2 regions of the Pseudoalteromonas sp. THAF3 genome follow, and region 2 is predicted to be linked to the other one. Evidence: predicted binding sites of a transcription regulator. Region 2 holds the regulator's gene; the other holds the start of a gene.
What was found. Region 2 encodes LexA, which represses DNA repair genes until DNA is damaged. Its sites were predicted from a motif close to TACTGTATNNNNATACAGTA; they were not measured.

Region 1 (7,778 bases), 1.5 Mb from region 2:
CTCAAGCCTAATGATGGCCAATGAGAAGACCTTGCGCGACGAAGCAGATATCAAAGATGAGTTATTTCATATTTGGCAGGTGATGAAAGCCTGTACTGAACGCGGTATGCGCACTGAGGGCATTCTTCCCGGTGGCCTAAAAGTTCGCCGTCGCGCACCCAGCTTATATTTAAAGTTAAATGTTGAGAACAATAACGACCCACTGAGAGCAATGGATTGGGTTGACCTATTCGCTCTTGCCGTGAACGAAGAAAACGCCGCTGGGGGTCGAGTAGTCACTGCCCCCACCAACGGCGCCGCAGGTATCCTGCCGGCAGTACTCATGTATTACCACACCTTTATCAAAGAGGTGGATCGCGATATCGCCACGCGCTACCTGCTGACCGCAGCAGCAATTGGTATCTTGTATAAAAAGAATGCCTCTATCTCCGGCGCCGAAGTGGGTTGTCAGGGCGAAGTGGGCGTGGCCTGTTCAATGGCTGCGGGCGCCTTAACGGAAATCATGGGCGGTAACGTAGTGCATGTAGAAAATGCCGCTGAAATCGGCATGGAGCATAACCTTGGTCTCACCTGCGACCCTGTGGGCGGCCTTGTGCAAGTGCCTTGCATAGAGCGCAACGCCATGGGTGCGATTAAAGCTATTAATGCCTCACGCTTAGCCATGCGCGGCAGCGGTGAGCAAAAGGTCTCCTTGGATAAAGTGATTAAAACCATGTGGGACACCGGCAATGATATGAAAACCAAATACAAAGAAACCGCTCGAGGCGGTCTGGCGGTAAACATCATTGAGTGTTAATCGCACAAAAAAAGAAAGGCGCCAACAGGCGCCTTTTTCATATCGTGACACTGATCACTTAGCGCACTGGCAACTCAATGCTTTCAAACATCGCATCGACGTCATCTTGATTACGTAATAAGCAGGCTTTTTCAACCCGATCTTTGGTCAAGTGCGGCGCAAAACGCTCAATGAAGTCATACATATAGCCCCGCAAAAACGTTCCTTTACGGAAACCGATTTTGGTCGTGCTTGCCTCAAATAAGTGGCTAGCATCAATGCACACTAAATCTTTATCGGTGATTTCATCAACAGCCATCGAGGCGACCACCCCGACACCCAAACCTAAACGTACATAGGTTTTTATAACGTCCGCATCAGTGGCGGTGAAGACTATATGAGGTTCTAACCCCTGAGCATTGAACGCTTTGTCTAGCTCTGAGCGACCCGTAAAGCCAAACACATAAGTGATCAGCGGAAACTCAGCAACATCAGCAATACTAAGGTTATCGGCTTTTTGCGCCAGCGGGTGAGTTTTCGCTACCACAATACTGCGATTCCAGTGATAGCAAGGCAACATCACTAAGTCGGAATACAAGTGTAAGGCTTCTGTTGCAATAGCAAAATCAGCATCTCCACGTGCCGCTGCATCAGAGATTTGCTGCGGCGTACCTTGATGCATATGCAATGAAACCGCCGGGTACTTTTTCATAAAGCCTTGAATGACTTCCGGCAAAGCATAACGCGCTTGAGTGTGGGTGGTGGCAATATTAAGTTTACCTTGGTCTGGCAAGGTATGCTCATTGGCTACAGCCTTAATTCCCTCGACTTTGGAGAGAATCTCACGAGCAATATTGATAATGTCTTTACCGGCACTAGTTACGTGCGTCAGGTGCTTGCCACTGCGTCCAAAAATTTGCACCCCTAATTCGTCTTCCAACATACGTACTTGTTTGGAGATACCGGGCTGCGAAGTATAAAGACTCTCCGCTGTGGCGGATACATTGAGGTTATGATTAAGCACCTCAACAATATACTTTAGCTGCTGTAGTTTCATGGTCGTTGTTACTTTCTATTATTATTTTACTTGCGATTGCACCAGGCGTTATACGCAGTGGCCTAGACCCTAATCTTCCTGGTGAATGGGAAGGCAAATCAACACCTTGAGCCCATCTTCTTATACATTTTAGCTATTGCGATTAGCTAGGCTAGCACATTTAATTATGTCTCGGTACTGTTGATTTATGTTCAAGGCTGCGATGTTCTCCTATACTCTTATTTTATTTAATGTTATTTCATGAATTTAACGTGTATTACTACCCCAACCTAGGTTCTTTCGGTTAAGATGGGTGGTAATTGGGCAACTCAATGAGTAAGAGAATCGGGGTATGATAGTCTCTATCATTATTATGTTAATTGTCGCGCTTATCGTTATTGCGGTTTGGGTAAGTGCAGTGCAACAGCATAAAGAAAAGCAAGAAGCTCAGCGCCGCCAAGAGCTCGCAAAGCAGAAAAAAATAATAGAAGAGACGGAAGAAGTGCTGGTCAACAGTGTCAATATCCCGTTATCTAATAATGTGATGATGATTCTTTATCGTCGAATTCACGATGCGCTTGCCGCCATGGTTGAGTTGTCACCCTCCTCGAAAGAGCTTAAATCTCGGCTTAATGATGCAAAAACTCGCTTAACCAGTGGCGTTGATGAGAGCGCCAATATGGGCGAGAACTTTGTTCTTCCCGATCATGACAAACAGCTTATTTCATTGATACAGGGAATAAAGAAGCTGCGCACCATCATGCGCTCTGAACACAGCAAGGGCAAAATCGATACCCCTGTGTTTATGCAAGAGGACAAAACCTTTGAGCGCCTGCAATTAAAGATAAATATTGAAAGCCAAATTAAGCGCGGCGTGGCTGCAAGAAACGCTAATATGGTTGGCTCGGCACGGCAGTATTTCGAAAAGGCGTATGCCACAATTACCGCCCTGAATTACAGCGACGACTATGTCACGAATAAAAAAAATCAGCTTGAGGATTATCTCAACGAGATCAGCTCTGAATTGAAAGCCTCTAACGCCTCCGCCCGTAAAAAACGCGAAGAGGAAGAAAAAGATGATTTGGATGTGTTATTCGCGCCAAAGAAAAAGTGGTAACAGCGCAAATCAAGCTATAACAGATAGGCCGATTTTAAACATCGCCTATCTGCTGCCTGTACCGGGCCATGCAGGGTAAATACCTTACGCAAAATCTGCCCACTACCTTCAATCATTGAGCCATACATACCTTCCAGCTGTGTGTGCCAACACCCAAAACCAAACTCTCCATAATGCTGCGCCGGTAGGCAGGGCTAGCCATGATCTGAGTGTGCTGAAGTACAACTACGAAGTGCGACGTCAAGAAGCGACAATTGACAATAGAGGCTGGTTTTTTGAAGCTCGTTGGCTCATACAAAAAATAAAGGCACAGCGTCATAGCTGTGCCTTTTTAGCTGTTATATATGACCTTGCTTACTAAGATAAAAACATGAACTTAAGCAAAAATAGTACTGTTAGAATCCACACACTCAAGCTAATCTCCGCCCCCTTATTACACACTAATTTCACCGCCGTATAGGCGATAAAGCCAAGGGCAATGCCGTGGGCAATGGAAAAAGTTAACGGCGTCATCAACAGCACCACGGCAACTGGAATCGCATCTGTCATATCATCCCAATCAACCAGCTTAAGGTTTTGCAGCATGAGCACCGAGACATACAAAATCGCACCCGCTGTTGCATAAGCTGGAACCATGGCTGCCAAAGGAGCAAAAAACATCATCAGTAGGAAGCAACAGCCCACCACCACAGCTGTTAAGCCTGTACGCCCACCCACTGACACACCGGATACTGACTCGATGTAGGAAGTGGTCGTAGAGGTGCCAAGCATAGAGCCTGCAATTGTCGCCGTACTATCGGCACTCAGTGCTCGACCCAAACGTGGCATACGCCCTTGCTCATCGGCTAGGCCAGCTTTTTGCGTTACCGCCACTAAGGTGCCTGAGGTGTCGAACAAATCCACAAACAAGAATGCGAAAATGACACTGAGCATGGATAACTCTAACGCCGAGGCAAAATCTAATTGCATAAAGGTAGGAGCGATGGACGGTGGCGCTGAGATCACCCCTTGATATTCAACCAGCCCCAAAGATAACGCAATGCCTGTTACCAACATGATACTGATCAATACGCCGCTTTTAATATCACGATACAACAACGCCGCTATTACGAAAAAGCTCAGGATAGCGAGCAAAGGCCCACTGCTGGTAATATCACCCATCTGAACGAGCGTGGCTGGACTGGCAACAACAATACCCGCGTTTTTCAGTGCGATGAGCGCCAGAAAAGCGCCAATCCCCGTGGCAATAGCGCGCTTAAGTACCAGTGGAATGGCATTGATTATCCACTCTCTGACCTTAAATAGGCTCAACGCTAAAAAGATACACCCCGACATAAATACCGCCGCTAAAGCCGCCTGCCAGGTGTAACCCATACCTAATACTACGCCGTAGGTAAAAAATGCATTTAAGCCCATGCCTGGCGCTAATGCCAACGGATAATTCGCCCAAAAACCCATAATGAAGCAACCGATAGCAGCAGCAATACAGGTCGCTACAAATGCTGCCCCTTGGTCCATTCCCGCCTCTGCTAGCATTGCCGGGTTGACAAACACGATGTACACCATGGTGATAAAGGTCGTGAGTCCTGCGATAACCTCGCGCTTAACGGAGCTTCCATGCGATTTTATTTTGAACAGTCTTTCGAACATAGGAGTAAACAGTGATACGTAAAATAGAAGCGGCGGATACTAGCATAAATGCGGACAAATGACCGCATGTTTACGCAGCAATATTGGCACCGAAATACAGCTTTAGCTTCTTCGGTATCGCTAAGCGTTTAAAGCAACAAACAAGACGTTTAAAAAAGAAACAAAAAAAACTTGCACTGAATAACTGTATAAACTACTGTATACAAATACTGTATAAAACACTGTATATGGTTCACAAAATCCACAGCGAGGCAATTATGTTACATACAGCAAGTGTTCGTCATGTTAAAAGCTATCAGCAAGATAACCCTAATGTGATCAATATCGTAAAAACTGAGGATGAGATCTCTGCAACATTTGAGATGCTTAAAATCGTTCATCGCTACAATCAAAATAATGGCTGGACGCTATTAGTCGCCCCTGACAATGTGCCCAGCCGCCACCTATTGGACGCGTGCTCTATCGACACGAATAAATTGCTGGTAATTCGGGCTAAACATGTTGTTGATATGGAATACATGCTTAATTGTGCGCTGCAAAATGGCCGTTTTGCGGCGGTGATCACCTGGACGGACATTTTAAAACAGCAACAACTCGAAGCCTTACAACTCAATACCCACCAAGCTAAAGCACAGCTTTACTGTTTCACTACCGAGCATAACGCCAGCGAACAAACAACTGTGCCCTCGCAGTTACAAGTCTGCTAATATAGTGGCGTGATTCCTTGTAGTTAGAAAATGCGATGTGCCATTGTGGATTGCCGCAGCCTTTTGCTGATTGCTGCGGCCGGTTTGTAAGTAGAGCTATTGATGCCCCCGACGCCCAGAGCCTGATGCGCTCTCGTTATAGTGCATTTTGTGAACAAGCTATTGATTACTTATGTTTTACCTGCTCAGAGAAAGCCCTAGAACAAAACCCCAGAGAGGAAGTGGCTGAATTTGCCCAAGCTGCGCATTTTGTACGCTTACACATAATGGATTATGAGCCTGGCGATGCTTTGGCCTATGTTGAATTTAAGGCTTTTTACATCATTGCTGATACCCTTCACTGTATTCATGAACGCTCACAGTTCATTCAACAGCACCACCAGTGGAAATACGACAGCGGGCAGTTGTTTGAAGCCGCTGATGTAAAGCTTAAACGCAACGATCCCTGCCCATGCTTAAGTAGCAATAAATTCAAAAAATGCTGTATGTCTTGATGTGATGCCGTCGCCCAGTGGCAGCTTTAGGTATTCGCTTAATTAGTACAAGGAACCCTTGGCGCGCCCCTGCTATTGCACCCTGATTAGCGCGCTCTGACTGGCCAAGCGCCATTATGCGCAGGCCATTACGCGTGTGCTAAAGGCGAGGACTTATTCATATCCACAAGTTGATCGTAAAAGGCTGCACTATCCATTTGCGGCTCGTTCAGTGGCTCATATTGGCGATGATGTTTTGCCTGTACGCTCGGATCACAATTATCAATTATAAGTAGTGGAACATAGGTTTTGTCGTCTCGCACTGCCAAAGGCTCCGGGGTTAGACACTCTTTTAATCGCAGAGTTGTCATTGAGCTTTGCGCCAATAATGCCCTGTCATGCTGAGCTCTATCTATGTGGTAATCCGGTAATGCCGTTGGTTTTGCAGGCGCAGCGCCCAACTGCAATCGCAATCGCTGCTCATCCACTTGGTGAGATTCTAGTTCCGATTTGGGAAGGTGAAACTGGGCAAAATCGAGTGCATCTGCTGATAATGATGCTAACAGCCAAGCAAAGTCTCCACGACGGGCCTCATGGACACTGCGACATAATTGCGAGTCCATTTGTAGTTCGTTACGAATGACGGGCTTAACTTGCATAAACTTTATTCAACCTGAATTACTTCTAAGCAGTTATCGGCCTTTTTTCAGCTTTCTTTAGTTTTTTTCTTTACTTGGACTCTGAGTTTGCTATTATCGCCGCCGTTGTTTAGGAGGGGTTCCCGAGCGGCCAAAGGGATCAGACTGTAAATCTGACGGCATTGCCTTCGCTGGTTCGAATCCAGCTCCCTCCACCACTTAACAACACACATCATTCTATTGGAGGGGTTCCCGAGCGGCCAAAGGGATCAGACTGTAAATCTGACGGCATTGCCTTCGCTGGTTCGAATCCAGCTCCCTCCACCACTTTCCTATCGTACAAAATCCAACAGATGTGCATTCTCTTTAAGCCATAACCGTGCTTGGTCGGTATGCTCGTAGTAGCCATTAACCAGTGCCCAAAATTGATGGCTGTGATCCATATGTACCCGGTGCGCCAGCTCGTGAACTATGACATAGTCAATAACCCAATGCGGAGCTCCTGCCAGCAAGGTATTAAAACATAACTCACCACGCGAATCGCAACTGCCCCAACGACGCTTGTACACTTTAACGCTAATGCCGTTAGCGGCGATATTCATCACCTTTTGCCACTGCATTATGCGGGCCGATAAGTGATCAGATAATTCATCGTGCATCAGTGCCAATAGCTGTTGATTAAAATAGCGCTGGCGATGCTTCACTCGCTTACTGATTACGATGTTTATCGTTTGGTTATCTGTCTGCTCAAGTGAGCTCTCGCTTACCTCTATTGCACGTAATTCACCGAAAAGCATAATGCGACCATGTAGCCAAGGGTTATACCTAGCCGCTTCAATATCAGATTGTTTATGTAATTGTTTGTTTATCCACGCCTGTTTGCTCTCAACGAAGTCTGCAATGAAATCACGACATGCCCCATAAGGCGCTTTCACACTCACTTGCTGATTTTTGACCACCAAAGCGAGCGTTCGTCGACGGCTATAGTGCACATCATATTGCCTACTCATATTAAACCTTTGTTGTAATTACTTGAACTAAAAGGGTTTGCCAAACAATGTGCTAATATTAAGTACATCCTTTGCAGCGCTACTAATATGATACCGTAATTACGCCCTTGGGTAAGCTTGCAGCGCACTCATAAATAACTAAACTCAGCCGTCGCTGCGCTGATAGAACAATCAGTGTCATTGTAAGATACAGGGCGCTTTCACTTTTGTGCGCGACACGTGGTTTTTCACTGTGCTAGGCTGTGATTGCCACTTGGCATCCGTTGTTGGAGTATCGAAGTACTTTATGTTTTCTCAGTTTTTTATTACCGACCCTGCTCCCGAATTGCTGGTTAATGGCAGCTATGATTGGGCCTTAGTGTTACTTTCGGT
Region 2 (7,778 bases):
CATTTGCGCCGAATACAAGCCACTTTGTGACTCATTAATCACATTGCGAAACCACCCCACCAGCATGTACACCAGCACCGCAATACCAGCAATAAGCCAATAGGTACCAGAGCCACCGCCTTGCTCTAACTGCATAACGCTAAGACCCGCGCCCACAGCGATAAAAAACAACGCAACAGCCCCCACTATCGGCCAGGGGCTTTGCTCCGGAACATAATATTTTTCGTATTGATTACTCATTTCGTTAACCTCGCTCGGTTTATCGCGCTTGCGCTGCGAGTAAGTCTTGTCGCTTAGCGCTGATATCAAAGAGGGTGTAAGATAGCGTTAATTCCTCATACTCCTGCGGCAACGCAGGGTCGACATAAAAGCGCAATTGGTATTCAAGCCGTTCATTGGCTTGTAGCGGCTGCTGGTCAAAGCAAAAACACGCCAATTTGTGTAAATACTTGGCTGCGAGCCCTGGAGAAACAGATGGAATAGCCTGCATGACTCTCGGCTCACCACTGGTATTCGCTGCGGCGAATGTCACCACTGTCATCGCCCCGGGTTTCACCACCACTTCTTGCTTTTGCGCTAACACTTCAAAGGGGGCACCACTTTGCGCATGGGTTGTAAAGCTCACCGTCACTTCGCGAGAGTCATCCACATGCTCGCTTTGCTGCGCCTGTTCGAGTGAGGGCTTACCATTAAGCCCTGTTACTTCGCAGAACACGTCGTAAAGCGGCACCAAGGCAAAGGCGAACGCAAACATGCCGATGACGCTGATGACTAGTTTCTTTAATAACGGTGCGTGGTTCATTACTGCACCTTAGGTGGCGTTTCAAAGGTGTGGTAGGGTGCCGGAGATGCCACCTCCCACTCCAAGCCTTCTGCGCCATCCCACACTTTCGCTGGTGCTTGCTCTCCAGCCTTGATGCACTTGAACACCACGGCAACGAACAGCAGTTGAGAGAGACCAAAGGCGAAACCACCAATACTGATAATGGCGTTAAAATCAGCAAACTGCAGCGCATAGTCTGGAATACGTCGTGGCATACCCGCCAAACCTACAAAATGCATGGGGAAGAACAGCACATTAACGCTAACCAACGACAGCCAGAAATGCCATTTCGCTAACGTGGTGCTATACATGTGCCCAGTCCATTTTGGCAGCCAGTAATAAGCAGCGGCCATAATCGAGAACACCGCCCCTGTCACTAAAACATAATGGAAGTGCGCCACCACGAAGTAGGTGTCATGGTACTGGAAATCCACTGGGGTAATTGCCAACATCAATCCTGAGAAGCCCCCGAGGGTAAACAACACAATAAAGGCGATAGCAAACATCATTGGTATTTCAAAGCTGATGGCACCGCGCCACATAGTGGCTACCCAGTTAAATACTTTTACTCCCGTTGGCACCGATATCAACATGGTCGAGTACATAAAGAACAATTCCCCGGCCAGTGGCATACCGGTGGTAAACATATGGTGGGCCCACACCACAAAAGACAGCAAGGCGATGGAGGCCGTGGCATATACCATGGACGAATAGCCGAACAGTTTTTTGCGTGAAAAGGTAGGAACTATGGTGGAGATAATGCCAAACGCTGGCAAAATCATAATGTACACTTCCGGGTGACCAAAGAACCAAAAGATATGCTGGAACATCACAGGGTCGCCACCACCGGCTGCATTGAAGAAATCAGTGCCAAAATACTTATCAGTGAGCACCATGGTCACCGCACCCGCCAACACCGGCATCACTGCAATTAATAAAAACGCAGTGATCAACCAGGTCCACACAAATAGCGGTAATTTCATCCACTTCATCCCTGGAGCACGCATATTAACGATGGTCACAATGACATTAATGGCCCCCATGATGGAACTTATCCCCATAATGTGAATGGCAAATACAAACAGGGCAGTATTGTCGTTGCTGTAGGTGGTTGATAAGGGCGCATAGAAGGTCCATCCAAAGGCTGGACCGCCGCCTTCCATAAACAGCGACAGCAATAGGATGGCAAAAGCGAATGGCAGAATCCAAAAGCTCCAGTTATTCATTCGCGGCAAAGCCATATCTGGCGCGCCAATCATCATGGGGATCATCCAGTTAGCTAAGCCCGTGAAGGCAGGCATCACGGCGCCGAAGACCATAATCAAACCATGTACTGTGGTCATTTGGTTGAAAAAATGAGGGTCAACCAGCTGAAGTCCTGGTTGGAATAACTCGGCTCGGATCACCATTGCCATGGCGCCACCGGTTAAAAACATCAACAACGAAAATAATAAGTACAAGGTGCCGATGTCTTTGTGGTTAGTAGTAAAAAGCCAGCGTTTTATTCCGGTTGCAGGCCCGTGATGTTCATGTGTTGCAGCTGCTGTACTCATTGTTCCTCCCCATCAATATAGGCCTGAATCACGCTTGGTTGAACGATGTCACCGGTTTCATTACCAAAGGCATTGCGTTGGTAAGTAACCACCGCAGCCAACTCTTTAAGCGTAAGTTGACCGACAAATGCCTGCATCGCAGTCCCTGGCTTACCGTGCACCACAATATCGATATGGTCGTTAATATCGCCGGTGGCTATTGGACTGCCTTTTATGGCGGGGAAGACTCCAGGTAAACCAAGCCCCGTAGGCTGATGACAAGCTGCGCAGCGCGTGATGTACACTTGCTCGCCCGATGCCATTAGCTCATCTTCAGAGAGGATTTGTTCTAGCAGCTCAGCATCGGCCTGCGCCTGAGCTTGCTTCGCTTGTTTCTGCTCTGCCAGCCAAGCGTCAAACTCTTCAGGGGGTTTTGCTTCTACGACCACCGGCATAAAACCGTGGTCTTTACCGCATAACTCGGCGCACTGGCCGCGATACGTACCCGGTTCGTTTACGCGTGTCCAAGCTTCGTTGATAAACCCAGGGTTAGCGTCTTTCTTTACTGCAAAATCGGGCACCCACCAAGAGTGAATGACGTCATCTGAGGTCATTAAAAAACGTACTTTTTGATTAGTGGGAATAACCAAGGGTTTATCTACTTCGAGGAGGTAATTGTCGCCCTTATTTTGCGCATTTTTGATTTGCTCTTGAGGCGTTGACAGCAGTGAGTAAAAGCCCACATCGTGGCCCATATACTCGTAGTGCCATTTCCATTGTGAACCAGTCACCTTAATAGTGATATCGGCCTTTGTTGTATCCTCCATAGCAATCAGGGTTTTGGTGGCCGGTACAGCCATGGCTATGAGAATAACAAATGGAATCGCTGTCCAAAGTATTTCTACTTTGGTGCTTTCATGAAAGGTAGCGGGGGTGACCCCTTTTGACTTGCGGTGTTTGAGCAGCGCCCAAAACATCACCGCGAAAACAACCACACCAATCACACAGCATATAATAAATATGGTCATGTGTAGTTGGTAAACATTTTCGCTAATGTCAGTTACCCCTTGGCGCAAGTTGTACTTGCTATTCGCGGACACCAATTGAGGGAATAACAGACATAGCAACATGAGGGAGCTCAGCTTCTTCATGTGTACCATCTCCTTATTGTTGCGCAATGCAAGGAAGAGGCGGTTACAGCTTAATACCCAATCTTCGTTATTATTATGCTTTTACCAGTCGACAACTTTGACCCTAAATAAACTGTTGAAAAACCGACCAGCAAAGCCTGTAATATAACCAATTAGTCAAAGATTGAGCTAATAGCAAGTTAATACACTATTTTTGTTTACGTTTTATTAATAAATTAACAGGGAGATTCAAGCTGTTAGAAAGCACTGTGGCTAAGGAGGAAACATGGGGAAAGCCCCTAATAACAGACCTATTAGAGGCAAAATAAGTAAATTTAATTACATCCAGTCGGCGTTTCGGATCACACCTACAGCTAAGCCTTCAATATTAAAGGATTCGTTCTCTAAATCGACTTCGATGGGTGTGAATTCTTCATTCTCTGCATGCAGCAGAACCTTACGCCCTGCTTTTTCTAAGCGCTTCACGGTGACATCTTCATCAACCCGCGCGACCACCACTTGGCCGTTTTCAGCCACCTGAGTGCGATGTACCGCTAATAAGTCACCATCCATAATGCCGATATCTTTCATACTCATGCCATTTACGCGCAGCAAATAATCTGCAGCAGGCTTGAACAACAATGGGTCTATCTGGCAGTGACTCTCTATATGCTGTTGGGCAAGAATGGGCTCGCCCGCAGCAACACGGCCAATTAAAGGCAGGCCCAATTGTTCGGGTTCTTCTTCCTCGACCAATTGAATACCTCGACTCGCGCCAGGCTTCATTTTGATTACGCCTTTCTTAGCCAACGCCTTAAGATGTTCTTCTGCGGCGTTAGCACTGCGAAACCCCAGTGTTTGTGCAATTTCTGCACGCGTCGGCGGCATGCCGGTATCTTTAATAAAGACTTTAATCAGCTCAAGAATTTGCGATTGGCGTTTAGTTAATGGGCGCATACAACTGGGTTTCCATACAGTACATTTAACTGTGAGTATATACAGTTAAATGAAAATCGCAAATAAAATCAGGGAATTTGCTGACCATTGCAACCTTAATTAATGCAACTTCGCTTTTATTCATATGCAACCTCACCTCATACTCATAAAGTGATAGGTGACGAATGCGCGACAATGCTTTAAAGTAGCGCTATTTTAGTCATGTTATTAAGCAGTTAGATGACTCGCCAAGGTGTATTTTCAGCGTTCCTTTTACTTATTTCGGCACTGACGATAGGTGCGTGCAAAGCCGATACGGTCAAGATGTCGCGCAGCGGCCTTTGTCACCCTGAAGACTCGGCTCATTATCAACGCACTCAATCTTTCACTCCCTATGCGAACTTAGAAAGCTGTCTAGCAGACGGTGGACGTTTACCAAAGAACTACACTAAACAAACATCAGAAAATAGTTATCATCGGGGTAACTGGCCACATTGGCTAGACACCGATCACGACTGCCAAGATGCCCGTGCTGAAGTGCTGATTGCCCAATCACACAGTGATGTAAGCTACACCACTCAAGCGCGCTGCACCGTCACCAGCGGCCAGTGGCATGACCCTTATTCGGGGCAGTTACTACGCAATGACGATGACTTAGATATAGACCATATTGTGCCGCTTAAATTTGCCTATGAACACGGTGCTGCCACCTGGAGTCGTTCGCAAAAGGCACAATTTGCCAACGATATGGAGAATTTGCTTGCTGTTGATGATGGCCTAAATCGTAGCAAAGGCGCAAAAGGCCCTTGGCAATGGTTGCCGCCGCATCAAGATTACCGCTGTCAGTACATTCAGCGCTTTAATTACATCATGAGCAAGTATGACCTTCGCTACTCGCAAAACGAAAAAGACCAAGTTCAGAGTTTGCTGCAAAGCTGCGTAGGTGAAACTTTAAACCTCAGCGCACTACCTACAACCTTGCACCAATAACCAACCGCTTGTAAGTAAATATTCTATATTGATAGAGCATCCAATGAACTCGTTGGCGAGGATATATGCTCAATATCACTATACACGAAACACACAATACCGCCCTACTCGAACCACAAGGCCAGCTGACAGCAGAAGACTTTGCAGCAGCCGTGCGTATTATCGACCCTTATATTGAACAGCATACAAAGCTACATGCTCTCATTATTGCTACTGAACACTTTCCGGGTTGGGACTCATTTGCCGCATTACTCTCTCATCTGCAATTTGTGCGCGACCATCATCAAAAGGTGAATAAAGTAGCCATTGCCACCAATTCGTTGCTTGGTAACTTTGCCCAGCACCTTGGCGCACACTTTATTCATGCAGAAGTTAAATCCTTTCGTTATGAACAACGTGAACAAGCGAAGCGCTGGGCACAAAGCCCTTAACTAAAAGCGGCTACCAGGCTGATTCAAAAACGCCTGTTCAGTGTCGCTCGATTGCCGACCGAGAATATCATTACGATGTGGATAACGCCCAAAACGGTCAATGATTTCTTTGTGAGCCAGTTCATATTTATAGTTACTTAAGGGCCGAAAAAGCTGCTCGGCCACCACATGAATCGCCTGGCTCTCACTGTGCATATAGGGCATGTATAAGAAACTACGCTCGGTATCATCAAGCTCTAAAGCAAACTTTTTCTCCACCGCATTCTGCGCCAAACATAAAGCCAGTGCATCGGTTGCAAACGCTTGGGCCGTATCGCGGAACATATTACGAGGAAACTGATCCAGCACTATAATTTCACATAACGCGCCTCGAGCAGATTTTCGCCAAGAATAAAGCTCGCCTTGGCGCGCTGCCTCGTAAGTAGGTAAAAATTGCTTTTTTACTGTGGCGTCAAAATCGGCGCTTTTTTTAAACCAATCCTGTGGACTGCTGTGAGTAAACCAAAATTCGTAAACGGATTCATATTGCATGATGATCTAATGGCGAAAGTTTGCTTTCGTCCGGCAACTATTGTTTAGTTACAGCTAAGGCCAAAAGGTAGTAATTCGCAAGCTCTGAGGTATTTTTTATGAAGCTATTTATATTTGAACATTGCCCCTATTGTATAAAGTCATTACTGGTTGCACGCGCCTTGGGGCTAGAGGTGGACGTGCGCTTCCTACTCAACGATGACGAGGCCACGCCCAACCAGTTAGTGGGTAAAAAAATAGTGCCTATTTTGGTCAAAGATGATGATACCGCGATGGCCGAAAGCTTAGATATTGCCGAGTATTTCTGTACTCTTGCCAACAAGGAGCTGTCACTGGGAGAGCACTTTAATCAAGCCCAACAGTGGGTTGAAAAGCATCTTGAAACCTTTTTACGGCTGACCTTTGTGCGTTGGCCGCAACTGGCCCTGCCGGAATACGCTATTGATACAGCTATCAGCTATTTTCGCGAGAAGAAAGAGCAGCGCTTGGGCGAATCTTTCGATAGCGTGTTAGCCAATAGCGACGCTGACATCGCCACAATGGAACACGCATTGAGTGAGTTAACATGGCTGCAAACCCCAGAACATATTACTTGGGCCGATGTGGCGTTATTTCCTTTTCTGCGCAACCTCACTGTAGTCAAAGACTTAACCTTTCCAGAGCATGTACTCAACTATGTCGATACATTAGCCACTGAACACCGAATTAAAACCTTTACCCGCGTTGCAGTTTAAGGAGTACAGATGAGTATTTGGGCCCAAGAGATTGATTTAGCCTTATGTAAAAAGCTTGATTTAGGTGTAGGTGAAAAAGGCACCTTAATGACTAAACTCGGCATTGAGATCACAGAGATAGGCGACGATTACCTGGTCGCCTGCCTCCCTGTGAGCAACGAATTATATAACCCCATGGGCATTGTTCATGGCGGCGTTTACGTGGCATTAGCCGAAACCGTGGCCAGCTACGCCGCCAATTTTGTGGTCGATACCCGCAAATACTACTGCGTCGGCCAAGAGATCAACGCCAACCACCTTAAAGCCTCACGCACCGGCACACTCAAAGCCGTGGCCAAGCCCGTGCACCTAGGCGGCCGCTCATCAGTGTGGGAGATAAAAATTTACAACAGCGCTGGCGATTTGTGTTGTATTTCAAGGATGACTGCTGCGGTGGTGGAGAAAAGAAGCAAAAGCGCTGGGCTTTAAGGCGGGATGCTCACCTGTAGGTCAGACTTCAGTCCGACAATAAATAGGCAAGGCTTTAGCCTTGCCAAAGGCGCTTTGAATTGAGCTTTTTCGGAATGTTTCTCAGGATCGGAGAGCAACGTTTAGAGCCTCTAATTAGAGACGCCTTTGTAAACTTCTTACACCAAGACTTTACTATAATCCCTCGATGAAAGCTGGTATGA

Region 1: the regulator LexA is predicted to act here: its motif matches at 4,773-4,792, upstream of FIU82_RS05585 (SulA-like leucine-rich domain-containing protein).

The regions. Positions count from the first base shown of each region.
Region 1 is NZ_CP045418.1:1,215,356-1,223,133, reverse strand. It holds gene FIU82_RS05605 (L-serine ammonia-lyase) at 1-796, shown strand, start outside; gene cysB (HTH-type transcriptional regulator CysB) at 855-1,832, opposite strand; gene FIU82_RS05595 (hypothetical protein) at 2,164-2,928, shown strand; gene FIU82_RS05590 (NCS2 family permease) at 3,286-4,578, opposite strand; gene FIU82_RS05585 (SulA-like leucine-rich domain-containing protein) at 4,836-5,285, shown strand; gene FIU82_RS05580 (YchJ family metal-binding protein) at 5,411-5,779, shown strand; gene FIU82_RS05575 (VC2046/SO_2500 family protein) at 5,908-6,417, opposite strand; tRNA gene FIU82_RS05570 (tRNA-Tyr) at 6,530-6,614, shown strand; tRNA gene FIU82_RS05565 (tRNA-Tyr) at 6,639-6,723, shown strand; gene FIU82_RS05560 (M48 family metallopeptidase) at 6,729-7,406, opposite strand; gene FIU82_RS05555 (MHYT domain-containing protein) at 7,693-7,778, shown strand, end outside.
Region 2 is NZ_CP045418.1:2,981,539-2,989,316, forward strand. It holds gene FIU82_RS13965 (cytochrome c oxidase subunit 3) at 1-240, opposite strand, end outside; gene FIU82_RS13970 (cytochrome c oxidase assembly protein) at 260-802, opposite strand; gene ctaD (cytochrome c oxidase subunit I) at 802-2,376, opposite strand; gene coxB (cytochrome c oxidase subunit II) at 2,373-3,506, opposite strand; gene lexA (transcriptional repressor LexA) at 3,825-4,442, opposite strand; gene FIU82_RS13990 (HNH endonuclease family protein) at 4,662-5,411, shown strand; gene FIU82_RS13995 (STAS/SEC14 domain-containing protein) at 5,477-5,842, shown strand; gene FIU82_RS14000 (DUF924 family protein) at 5,843-6,373, opposite strand; gene grxB (glutaredoxin 2) at 6,472-7,107, shown strand; gene FIU82_RS14010 (PaaI family thioesterase) at 7,117-7,575, shown strand; gene FIU82_RS18800 (hypothetical protein) at 7,775-7,778, shown strand, end outside.